3 regions of the Halomonas sp. Mc5H-6 genome follow, and region 3 is predicted to be linked to each of the others. Evidence: predicted binding sites of a transcription regulator. Region 3 holds the regulator's gene; each other region holds the start of a gene.
The links. The regulator sigma-54, encoded in region 3, starts transcription at its own class of promoters, with help from an activator protein. The targets are predictions, from matches to a motif close to TGGCACNNNNNTTGCTNT.
Positions count from the first base shown of each region.

Region 1 (4,178 bases), on a different contig from region 3:
CGCCGGAAAACGACCCGGGCGTCGCGTTTGTGCGCGGGGTTTGTGAACGGGCCAACCAGGGCGGCTACGACACCGTCGTGATGGGCGCCAGTTTCCGCACCACCGGCCAGGTGCTGGCGTTGGCGGGGTGCCCAAGGTTGACCATTTCCCCGGCGCTGCTTGAAGAGCTGGCTTCCACAGAGGGGGAGGTGACGCCTCAGATTGCTGCGCCTGCGGGCAACGGTCAGCCATTGCCCGCCCTCAATGAAGCCGATTTCCGCTGGGGCCACAATCAGGATGCCATGGCCAACGACAAGCTGGCGGAGGGTATTCGTCGGTTCCACGATGACCAGCTTGAGCTGGAAAAGCTCATTCATCAGCGGCTGGGGTGAGTCGACGTCCCCGCCAGTTGGCCGTCATAATAGACTGACATTCAGCGCAAAGGAGCATGCAATGGACTCAGCCCTAGACGCGTTACTGGAAACCCTCGACCTTACACCCAAGGGCGCATTAACGCCGCTTGGCGGTGGCGATATTGCGGCCGTCTATCAGCTTGATACCGAACAGGGTCGTGTCGTCGTCAAGCATGACGACGCGCAGCGGCTGCGCGGCGAAGCCGAGGCATTACGGGCGTTAAAGGGCGCATGTTCCATACTGATTGTCCCCCAGGTGCTGGGCCTTTCCGAAAGCTGGCTGGTAATGGAGAGGCTTGAAGCCTCGGGTCGACGCGATAATGCGAGGCTGGGTGAAGGCCTCAAAGAGCTTCACGCAAGCGTCGGTCAGCAACATGGCTGGCACTGGGATAACGCCTGTGGCAGTACGCCTCAGCCCAATGCGCCGTTGGACGATGGGCGTGTTTTTCAGCGCGAGCGACGGCTATTGCCTCTCGGCGATGCCTGCTATCAGCGCGGTTTGCTCGATAAAAAGCTTTATGAGCGCATCGCCCGCCAGGCGCATGAGTTGGAAAGCTGGCTGCCCGACATGCCCGCGAGCCTGGTGCATGGCGATCTGTGGTCGGGCAATGTGATGTTCACGCCGCGTGGCCCTGCGATTATCGACCCAGCGATATATCGTCACTACCCGGAAGTCGATATTGCCATGTTGACGCTCTTTGGCTCGCTGGATGAACGCTTTTTCGAGGCCTACTGGAACGGCGACGCCCCGGCCGATTGGCCGAGGCGTGAAGCCTTATTTCAACTCTACCCGCTGCTCAATCATTTGCTGCTCTTTGGAGCGAGCTATCGCAGTGGCGTTGAGCGCAGCGTTGCCACGCTTGAGGCCTATCAGGGTTAAGCATTACCAAGACTTGTAGGGCAAGAACTTGCCGTTCAGGGTAAGCAGCACCCGGTCGCCTTTGGGGTCTTCGACCTTATCGACATCCATGGTGAAATCGATAGCGCTCATGATGCCGTCGCCAAACTGCTCCTGCACCACATCCTTGAGCGTCTCACCATATACGCCGACGACTTCATAGAGGCGATAAATGAAGGGGTCCTGGGGGATGGCTTCATCCCACACCTTGGTCGGGAATGTCACCAGGGCATCGGCGACATCGCTCTCGACATCCAGCGTCTTGCAGATCTTTTGGGCGATATCGGGGCTGGCGCTGTTCATGCCGTAGCAGGCCGATGCTACCCATACCGGCGACATTCCGACGGCGCTGGCAATATCGTCCCAGCTCATTTTCTTGCGCGCTTTGGCGGCAAGCAGGGTGTGGCGCATTTCAAGTTTATCCACGAGATTTCTCCTGTGCGATGGAGGGCGCGTGACGCCCTGTTGTTGTTAGCGGCGTTGTTGTTAGCGGCTTTCGGTAAATGGACCTAGATCAAGATAAATTTTTCTTGGGCTGGGTGCGGACATGGGTGGTGTACAGCACAAGGCCAACCAGTGTCAGGCCACCGACCAGGTTGCCCAATACCGTGGGGATTTCATTCCACATGATGTACTGATACAGCGTAAATTCAGCGCCCATCATCAGGCCGATCGGGAACAGGAACATGTTGACCACGGAATGCTCGAAGCCAAGATAGAAAAACACAATGATCGGCATCCACATGGCCATGATCTTGCCGGATACCGTTGTCGAGATAGCGGCACCCACGACCCCCATGGACACCATCCAGTTGCAGAACATGCCCCTGAGGAAGAGCACAATCCAACCGGCCAGCCCGGCATCCTGATAACCCACGGTTCGACTTTCACCGACAGACATCATGGTCTGGCCGACGGCGTTGATTTCCTCGGTGCCGCCCATGGAGAAGTTCAGATAGCCGAAGGTGGCGATGAACAGGGCACCCCCAAGGTTGCCGAGCCCTACCAGCCCCCAGCATTTCAGCATGCGCGGCAGGGTGACGCCGGGGCGCTTATCGAGCCAGGCGATCGGCACCAGCATGAACACCCCGGTGAGCAGGTCATAACCCATCAGGTAAAGCATGACAAAGCCCACGGGGAACAGCAGTGCGCCGATCAGGAAGTTGCCGGTCTGAGTGGCGATAGTGATGGCGAAAATAACCGCCAACGCCAGGGTGGCCCCCGCCATGAAGGCGCGAATAAGCGTATCCCGGGTGCCCATATAGACTTTCGCTTCACCCTGGTCTACCAGCTTGGTAACAAACTCACTGGGCATTAGATATGACATGAATAGGTTTTCCTGTGTCATTTTCGGTTAATTAACGTCGCGCCTGAATGTCCAGTGCCAGTCCTTTGCGTTTTCGTTAGTCCTTTGTGTTAGTTCTTTGTGTTAGTTCTTTGTGTCAGTCCTTTGCGTCTGCCTTTAGCATCAATGCATTGTGTTAGCGCTTCGATATGATCTGGAAATTGCAGGCGCTCAGCTCGCCGACAGGACACTGCATTTGGCATGCCAACTTGTTCATTGGAGGGCTTGGGGATTTATAAAATCGATTTATTTCATTGATTTATTTTTTTTGGCGTCAAATCGTATATTTGCCAGTGGTGTGGTGAGAATCAATCGTCGCAGGGCTGTTTGATAAAGGCTGCACCGTTAGGAGGCGGCGCCATGAGCTATGCACAATATTGTTGCAAAAAGGGCGTTTGGCCGTTCTGGCGTTGATTGCCCCTGGGATAGCGTTGACTCGGTACGAGAAGGAGAATTGACGGAGCTGAAGGCGAGTGCTAGCTTACATTCATAAATGTATGTTACGACGCAGTTCCTGCGTCCTATTAAGCGTCGATTCCAGCGCAGTTGGCCATGCCAGCTGCGACTTTGTCGTTGATTGCTTACGTCAAGGAAGACGGCCTGTGGTTGGTTAGGGCATTGCTTCCAAACCTTCATGACAACAGTGGGTTTTAACCATGAGATCAAGACTATCGGCTATGCCATATTGCGCGCTGTCCACGTTGTTGCTGATGGCATCGGGTAACGCGCTGGCGCAGTGGGAAGGCAGCGTTGGCGCCGGCGTATTCAGCGTGCCTGAATATCTGGGCAGCGATGAAAATGAAACGCGTGGCTGGCCAAGTGCCAGTATTACGTATGGCGATACCTTTTACGCCAGCGTGCGTGATGGTATCGGCTGGAACTTGCTTCGCCAGGGCAACTGGAAGGTGTCACCGTTTATCACTTACTTGCCGGGCCGTGATAACGATGGCGAGCTAAGCGGCCTGGACGAGGTAGACGATGGTGCAGCGGCGGGCGTGCGTGCCCGCTATTCAAACGGCCCTTGGGGGCTGGAAGCCGCTACTAAAGCCCCTTTAGGCGGCGATGTAGACGGTTATGAAGCAGACCTGAAAGCCAACTGGCGTACCATGTTGTCGGAGCAGATGGCGTTTTCGATTGGTCCTGAGTTGACCTACTCAAGCGATGACTGGACTCGCGATATGTTCGGTATTTCGCCTGCAGAAAGCGCGCGTTCAGGATTTGCCGTCTACCGTCCGAACGATGGCTATTTCCGTTATGGACTGAACAGCCGCCTGAGCTATTACCTGACCCGTGACTGGTCGGTAACGGGGCTAGTCGGTGTTACCCGATTGACAGGCGACGCCGCTGACAGCCCGATCGTGGATGACCGGGGTGACAAGACCCAAGTAATGGGCGGTGCGCTGATCAACTACCACTTTTAGCCACGAGGGCGGGTCAGGCGTTGCCACCAACGACTGATCCGTTCGCCAGGGCTTGCCGCTGGGTCAGAGGCGATGCCGCCATAGCGGTTTAGAAAGCGCTTGAGGGGAACCACCTGCTGGTC
Region 1 covers NZ_JAMXSI010000004.1:222,938-227,115, reverse strand. Annotated here, with positions in the region: gene tal (transaldolase) at 1-371, shown strand, start outside; gene NH395_RS08485 (fructosamine kinase family protein) at 433-1,272, shown strand; gene cynS (cyanase) at 1,276-1,716, opposite strand; gene NH395_RS08475 (formate/nitrite transporter family protein) at 1,805-2,617, opposite strand; gene NH395_RS08470 (MipA/OmpV family protein) at 3,313-4,056, shown strand; gene NH395_RS08465 (alpha/beta hydrolase) at 4,053-4,178, opposite strand, start outside.
Region 1: NH395_RS08475 (formate/nitrite transporter family protein) is a predicted target of sigma-54. The motif match lies at 2,825-2,842, and genes of this name have one in related genera.

Region 2 (4,178 bases), on a different contig from region 3:
ATAATCGGGCGATGCCCACTATAAAACCAATAATCGAGGCCGCCAGTACCCCCAACCCACCGACCAGCAGTGTGTTGAGCAAACCTATGATGAAAGTACGGCCGTAGCTACTTTGAGAGGAGTACTCGATCAAGGTCTGGCCAATACCGAAGCCGGCGGTGTTGCTTAAAAAACCAAAGCCAGTGGTGATGCCTCGAGCCTCAAGGTTGGCTTGGGTGTTGCCGATAATATAGATAAGAAAAGCCACCACAGCGGTGACTAAGAGGATTTGGAAAATAAGTGCGCGCTTTGCGCGGTCTCGCCAGAACGGCGGCTTTTGGCCGACGGGGCGAGCATTGGGTCGTACAGACATGGGTGGCGTCTCCGCGATACGGAAAGTCAATCAGATGGCCCGCCTATACCCTGGCAACAGGGAATGGCGGGCCAGGGGTCAAGCGAGACGCTTAGCGAATCGGGGGAGCGTACTGGAAGCCACCGTCAGTCCACAGGGCGTTGACACCGCGCTCAATTTCAAGCGGTGAGCCCATGCCCACGTTGCGGTCGAAGCTTTCAGCGTAGTTACCCACTTGGCTGATGATGTTGTAGGCCCAGTCAGCCTCCAGTCCCATGCCTTCGCCGTAGTTGCCATCCTGGCCGAGCAGTCGAGCAACATTGGGGTCTTCAGACGATGTCATCTCGTCGACATTTTCGCTGGTAACACCGTATTCTTCAGCGTTGATCATGGCGAACAGCGACCATTTCACGATGTTGAACCAGGTATCATCGCCCTGGCGTACCACGGGGCCCAGCGGTTCTTTGGAGATCACGTCCGAAAGAATCATTGAGCTTTCAGGGTTATCTAACTGAATACGCAGGGCGGCTAGCTGAGAAGTGTCGGATGTCAGTACGTCACAGCGTCCTGCCTGATAGCCGCCTACGGTTTGCTCGGAGGTATCAAATACGATGGGGTTGAATTCCATGTCGTTAGCACGGAAGTAATCGGCGAGGTTTAGCTCGGTGGTGGTACCTGACTGAATGCAGATGGACGCACCGTTTAATTCATCTGCGCCCGTAATCCCCAGGTCCCGTGAGACCATGAAGCCTTGGCCGTCATAGAATGTCACGCCGGTGAAATTGAGACCCAACGTGGTGTCGCGAGTCGTAGTCCATGTGGTGTTGCGTGACAGTACATCCACTTCGCCAGACTGCAGCGCCGTGAAGCGCTCTACGGCATTGAGGGAAATGTAGTCAACCGCGTCGGCATCACCGAGTACGGCGGCGGCGACGGCACGACAGACATCGACGTCAAGGCCTTGCCAGTTGCCATCATCGTCAGGAGCAGAAAAGCCGGGTAGGCCGTCACTCACGCCACAACGAACGGCGCCGTTATCCCGGGTATCTTCCAGCGTGTCAGCCTGAGCGGTGGTCATTCCCGCAAGGGTAATCGAACCAGCAGATACCAGCAGCGCCAAGTGTTTTTTCTTCAACATGTAGGTTCCCTCGAATTGTTTGAAATCTTTATGCATGCCGTAGCATGTCACTTAACCTAGCAAGGAAGATGCCAAAAGGGGTACAGCCGTTGATTCAGCGCTTTTCAACGCTAAATCGAACGTTTGATACGAACGTCTAGGTGCAAAAAAATAAAAATGCCCACCCTCCGTGCACCTTTATGGAGCGACGAGGGATGGGCAGTGATGCAAAGTGATCTCGGCGGTATTATTCGGCGTCGAAGGCCCTGCGCATAAATGGCGGTAACGCCAGCGCGCCACGATGGGCTTCCAGCGTATAGTACTCGAGCGGCAGGTCGTGGTTGGCAACTGCCTGCTCGCGAAAGGCGTTGACGTCGACGTTTTTGCCCGCCAGCGTCACGCTCCACCAGCCGGACGGATACACCGGCTGCGGGAAGGGTAGCGTGGCGACGCTGTCGAACCCCGCTTCCCGCATGTCGTTGCGCAATTCACGGATGATGGTGCCGCTATGGTAAAGCGGTGATTCGCTCTGCTGCACCATGACGCCGCCATTTTTCAGGATACGGTGACAGCGCTTCAAAAAATCGGTTTTAAACAGGCCTTCGGCAGGCCCCACCGGGTCAGTCGAGTCGATGATCAGCACATCGATGCTCGCGTCGGGGGTATCATCCACCCACTTGACCCCATCGGCAAACAGCAGCTCGGCGCGGGGGTCGTCATTCGATTCCACCAGCGTTGGAAAAAAGCGCTCGGAGGCTTTGGTGACTTCTTCGTCGATATCGATCTGGGTGACGTGCTCGACCCCAGGGTGGCGCAATACTTCCTTGAGCGTACCGCAGTCGCCGCCCCCAATGATCACCACCCGCTTGGGATCCTGATGGGTGAACAAGGCCGGATGGGCAATCATCTCGTGATAAAGGAAGTTATCGCGGTCGGTGAGCATCACGCAGCCGTCCAGCACCAGCAGGTTGCCGTAGGTCTCGGTCGCGTAGACTTCAAGATGCTGATAGGGGCTTTGCACATCCAGCAGTTTGTCGGTGACTTTCAGCGAGAAAGCACTGCCGTGGCTATCAAAGACTTCGGTAAACCACTGGCCGTCTCGTAATTCGCTCATTTTGGGGCTCCCGGGTGCGCATCGTCCGCTTGCGTCGCGATGCTCTGATGATATTGCGGGCTAAGGTCGTGCAGCGCTTCCATGAAAGCGGTGACATGGTCGGGGTTGGTGAACTGGCTGATGCCGTGGCCCAGGTTAAAGATATGGCCGGGGCCATGACCGTAGCTTTCCAGCACGCGGGCGACTTCGGCACGGATCGCGGAAGGCCGCGCAAACAGCACGTTGGGGTCCAGGTTACCCTGCAGTGCGACCTTGTGGCCGACCCGGGCGCGGGCATCGGAAAGCTCGGTAGACCAGTCGATGCCCACGGCATCGGACCCGGCACAAGCGATGTGTTCCAGCCACTGGCCGCCATTCTTGGTAAACAGAATCACTGGCACCCGGCGCCCGTCGTGCTCGCGAATCAATCCGGCGACAATCTGCTCCATATAGCGCAGCGAAAACTCGAGGTACGCCGGGGTGGTCAGCGCGCCGCCCCAGGTATCGAAGATCTGAACCGCCTGGGCGCCCGCACGGATTTGCGCGTTGAGGTAGTCGGTCACCGCATGGGCCAGGGTGTCCAGCAGCTGGTGCATGGTATCCGGCGTATCGTAGAGCATGGTTTTCAGATGGCGGAAATCCTTGCTCGAACTGCCCTCGACCATGTAGGTGGCCAGCGTCCAGGGGCTGCCGGAGAAGCCGATCAACGGCATGCGGCCGTTCAGCTCACGGCGAATCGTGGACACCGCACGCATCACGTAATCCAGGTCGCGCTCGGCATCGGGAACGCGGAGCGCGGCGACCTCCTCAGCGGTACGCACGGTCTTTTTGAATTTGGGGCCTTCACCGGTTTCGAAATACAGGCCCAGACCCATGGCGTCGGGGATCGTCAGGATATCCGAAAACAGGATGGCGGCATCCAGCGGGTAACGCTCAAGCGGCTGCAGCGTCACCTCGCAGGCCAGGTCATGGTTCTGGCACAGGTCCATGAAACTACCCGCATCGGCGCGTTTAGCGCGATATTCCGGAAGGTAGCGGCCTGCCTGGCGCATCATCCACACCGGCGTGCGGTCAACGGGCTTGCGCGCCAGCGCGCGAAGAAAACGATCGTTTTGCAAAGGTGTGGGGTTCATAGACACTTGCTCTTGAGAAGTTTGCCCGCATTGTAGAGGAGCTATTGTACTGGAAGATAGACCGCAAGGCGGCGCGACCCATGGCAAAAATTGTCGCACCACGCCGATTTTTCTCGACGTTTTTCCGTCACGCTAATCGTGAGCCTGCCGCCGCTTCCTGCTAAACTACACGACCATTTTGCCAACACTGGTGTGGTTAACTGGTTTGGTTAATCAGCGAGGTAACCTGTGACCATTCGCTTCATCGCCGCTTCACGCCTGCCCACGCCCTGGGCCACCTTCACTATGCATGGTTTCGAAGACGAAGCCACCGGCAAGGATCACATCGCCTTGACGCTGGGTGATGTGACCGGCGATGAACCGGTGTTGGGACGTGTCCACTCGGAGTGCCTGACCGGTGACGCCCTGTTTTCGATGCGCTGTGACTGCGGATATCAGCTACAGGAAGCGCTCAAGCGAATAGCCGAGGAAGGCCGTGGCGTACTGCTATACTTGCGTCAGGAA
Region 2 covers NZ_JAMXSI010000003.1:303,239-307,416, forward strand. Annotated here, with positions in the region: gene NH395_RS07130 (amino acid ABC transporter permease) at 1-352, opposite strand, end outside; gene NH395_RS07135 (amino acid ABC transporter substrate-binding protein) at 444-1,469, opposite strand; gene speE (polyamine aminopropyltransferase) at 1,696-2,562, opposite strand; gene hemE (uroporphyrinogen decarboxylase) at 2,559-3,674, opposite strand; gene ribA (GTP cyclohydrolase II) at 3,903-4,178, shown strand, end outside.
Region 2: NH395_RS07135 (amino acid ABC transporter substrate-binding protein) is a predicted target of sigma-54. The motif match lies at 1,526-1,543, and genes of this name have one in related genera.

Region 3 (4,178 bases):
CCAGCAGCCAGTTGAAGTCGTCGCCGACCAGCTTGACCTGGATCAGCGCGCAGGTACAGCGGTCTACACCGGCGACGTCGAAATTCGCCAAGGCAACATGCTGATACGAGGCGACGAAGTGGAAATCCAGCGTAACGAAGAAGGCGAGCTCTCCCGGGCCACAGCGCTGGGCGAACGAGCGTATTTGCGGCGCCAGCCCGAGGACCAGGATGGCCCGATGGAAGGCTGGGGTCGGCGGGTGATCTACCATGTCGCCGAGCGCCGGGTCGAGTTGATTGATCGGGCGGAAATCATCCAGCAAGGCGACCGCTTCACCGGGGGACGCCTGGAATATTTCATCGACCAAGAGGTCGTCAAGGCGCGTTCCGATGTCGACAATCAAGAGTCGCAGCGCATTCGCATGACGCTGCAACCCGAAGGTTAAGGAGAGCCAGATGGCCGTTGCCGACAACAGCGCAACACGAACGCTATACGCCCGTCATTTGGCAAAAAGCTACAAACGCCGGCGCGTGGTGAAAGACATCAACCTGGATATCTCACAGGGCAGCATCGTCGGCCTGCTCGGCCCCAATGGCGCTGGCAAGACCACGTCATTCTACATGATTGTCGGCCTGGTCAAGGCAGATGCGGGCAGCGTTGGTATTGATCAACTCGACCTTTCCCGAGCGCCCATGCACGAGCGCGCCAAGGCAGGCATTGGCTATTTGCCCCAGGAGGCGTCGATCTTCCGCAAGCTTTCCGTCGCCGACAACATCATGGCCATTTTGCAAACCCGAAACGACCTGGACCGCGCCGGACGCGAAGCGCGCCTGGAAACACTCCTGGAAGAGTTTCATATCACCCATATCCGCGACAATATGGGCATGAGCCTTTCCGGGGGCGAACGGCGCCGCGTCGAGATCGCAAGGTCCCTCGCCACCGAACCTGCGTTCATTCTGCTGGATGAACCTTTCGCGGGTGTAGACCCCATCTCCGTAGGCGACATCAAGTCGATCATCCGCGCCTTGAAGGACCGTGGCATTGGCGTCTTGATTACCGACCACAATGTGCGCGAAACACTGGATATCTGCGACGTGGCCTACATCGTCGGCGACGGGCATATCATCGCCAGCGGTTCCCCGGACGCTATTCTTGACAACCAGGAGGTACGTGACGTTTACCTAGGTGCTGATTTTCGTCTCTAAAGCCCTTAATGGCATATTTATTGCCAATGGCATACTTATTGCACTTGCACCCGATCACAACTCGCACTAGGGTGGATGCTTTCCGATAAACGAGTGGTTCTCAGATGGTCATGAAAGCTTCTCTTCAACTGCGGATCGGCACCCAGCTCACCATGACACCTCAGCTGCAGCAGGCGATTGCCCTGCTACAGCTATCAACGCTCGATTTACGCCAGGAAATTCAGCAAGCGCTCGATGCCAACCCCATGCTCGAGCAGGAAGACGAGTTCAGCGAAAGCGAACAAGCCGCCAGCGAGCCGGAAGAAGGCGAGTGGGCAGATAGCATTCCCAAGGAGCTGTCCGTCGACAGCGACTGGTCAGATACCTATCAGGATTCGGCTGGCAGCGGCAGCACAAGCAGCGACGGGCCTGACTTCGAGCGCCAGGCAGCCGGGCAAAGCCTTCATGGTCACCTCCTCTGGCAACTCGCCATGACCGATTTGAGCCAACGCGAACAGTTAGTGGCCGAGAGCCTGATTGATGCGCTGGATGCTAACGGCTATCTCACCCAACCCCTTAACGACATCCGCGAAGGACTGCGAGATCAGGGCGTGGAAGGCCTCAGCCAGCGCGAGGTCGAAACCATTCTGCTGCGACTGCAACAGTTCGAGCCCACCGGCATCTTCGCCCGCGATCTTCGCGAATGCCTGATGCTTCAGCTCGCCGCCCTGCCCGACGACACCCCGCTGCTGATGCCTGCCCGGCGGCTGGTCCGCCAGTTCCTGGAAGCCCTGGGCAAGAACGATCAGCGTCTCCTCAAGCGGCGACTCGGTCTGGACGACGCGCAACTCGATGACGTCATCCAACTGATCAGAAGCCTGGACCCGCGCCCCGGCAGCGTTTACAGCGCCACTGACGATAGCTACGTGATTCCCGACCTGGTGGTTCACCACGATAACGAAGGCTGGCACCTCGAACTCAACCCCGAGGCCTTGCCCAAACTCAGGATCCAACCCGATTACGCCAGCCTGATCAAGCGCGCCGACAAAAGCCAGGATAACCAATTTCTCAAGGACCACTTGCAGGAAGCCCGCTGGCTGATCAAAAGCCTCTCCAGCCGCAACGACACCCTGCTACGCGTTGGGCGGGAAATCATTACCCGCCAGATCGGCTTTCTCGAACACGGCGAAGAAGCCATGAAGCCGCTTATCCTGGCCGATATTGCCGATGCGGTGGAGATGCACGAATCGACCATCTCTCGTGTCACCACCCAGAAGTTCATCCATACACCGCGGGGCATTTTCGAGCTTAAATACTTCTTTTCCAGCCAGATCAGTAGCCAGGACGGCGACAGCCACTCCAGTACGGCCATTCGTGCGCGCCTCAAAAAACTGATCCAGGAAGAACCCCCCGGCAAACCCTTGTCGGATAGCCGTCTGGTCACCCTGCTGGAGGAAGCCGGCATCCACGTGGCCCGACGCACGGTCGCCAAATATCGCGAAGGCATGGGGATCCCGTCTTCAAGCGAACGACGCCGTTTGCGGTAGAAAAACGGAAACTCACTACAAGGGCTTTGCTTAACGCCAAAAAGGGTTACAATCGAAGAACAGTCCGACGGATAAGGAGTACGTCAATGCAAGTCAATATCACCGGTCATCATGTAGAACTGACTGACGCCTTGCGTGACTATGTCAACGAAAAGTTGGAACGCGTTGAGCGCCATTACGACAACATCACCACCGTACAGGTAACGCTCTCGGTCGAAAAAGAGCGTCAACAGGCCGCCTGTACGCTGCACGCTGCAGGCGCTGACTTGCATGCCGAGGCCCTCGATAATGACATGTACGCCGCCATCGACGCCCTGGCGGACAAGATCGATCGACAACTCGTTAAGCATAAGGAAAAAGCACAAGCCCGCGCCCAGGGCGCAGGTGTGCGTTAATTCAATGACGTTGGCCACAATCCTCCCCCCGGAACGCGTTCTCTACGATGTGCCCGGGGGCAGCAAAAAACGGGTGCTGGAATTTTTCAGCACCTTTATCGCACAAAACATTCCCAGCCTCGACAGCCAGGAAGTGTTCAGCCGTCTGATCGGCCGTGAACGCCTCGGCAGTACGGGGATTGGTAACGGCGTGGCGATTCCCCATGCGCGAAGTCCGCATTGTGATTCGCCCATCGCCGGCTTTCTCAAACTCAATGAAGCGGTCGACTTCGACGCCATTGACGGCGACCCGGTTGACCTGGTGTTTGTTCTGCTCGTGCCTGAAGAAGCCGACGATACGCACCTGGCACTGCTGGGCCAAGTTGCCTCCATCATGAATGATGCCGACACGCGCCAGCAGCTACGCAAGTCGGGTAGTCAGCGTGAATTGCTGGACCTCATCTCCGCCAAGATACGCGAACAGGCTGCCAGCCTTTAAAAAGGCGAGGCGCTTATGGACCGTCCTAATCCCGGGTCGCTTGTCCAAGTCGCTTGACCGCAAGCAAGAGAGCCTTCATGCAACTCGTCATTATTAGTGGCCGATCAGGGTCAGGCAAATCGATAGCCTTGCAGGCGCTGGAAGATCTGGGTTATTACGCTATTGATAACCTGCCCGCCATGCTGCTGGATTCACTGGTTGAGGAGTTGCGCGATCAGGGCGGTCGCACCCACCTGGCCGTCAGTATTGACGCACGCAACCTGCCAGGCGCACTTGCCAAGCTTCCCGAACTGCTCAAAGAGCTTCGGCAGCGGACCATCAAGTGTCAGATCGTGTATCTCACCACCGACGCACGCATTTTGCTGGAACGCTATTCAGCCACTCGCAGACGGCACCCGTTAACCCGCAACAGCAGCCTCACGCTAGAAGAAGCCATCGACAAAGAAGAGCAAACGCTGCACGAGATTCGCGATCTGGCCGATTTGACCATCGACACGACCCGGCTTTCGGTGCATGACCTTCGTCGCCGCATCACTGATCAGGTCGCCCATCAGCGGCGCGACCAGCTAACGCTGACTTTCGAGTCCTTCGGCTA
Region 3 covers NZ_JAMXSI010000001.1:197,627-201,804, reverse strand. Annotated here, with positions in the region: gene lptA (lipopolysaccharide transport periplasmic protein LptA) at 1-424, shown strand, start outside; gene lptB (LPS export ABC transporter ATP-binding protein) at 435-1,184, shown strand; gene NH395_RS00895 (RNA polymerase factor sigma-54) at 1,289-2,710, shown strand; gene raiA (ribosome-associated translation inhibitor RaiA) at 2,797-3,105, shown strand; gene NH395_RS00885 (PTS sugar transporter subunit IIA) at 3,110-3,583, shown strand; gene rapZ (RNase adapter RapZ) at 3,661-4,178, shown strand, end outside.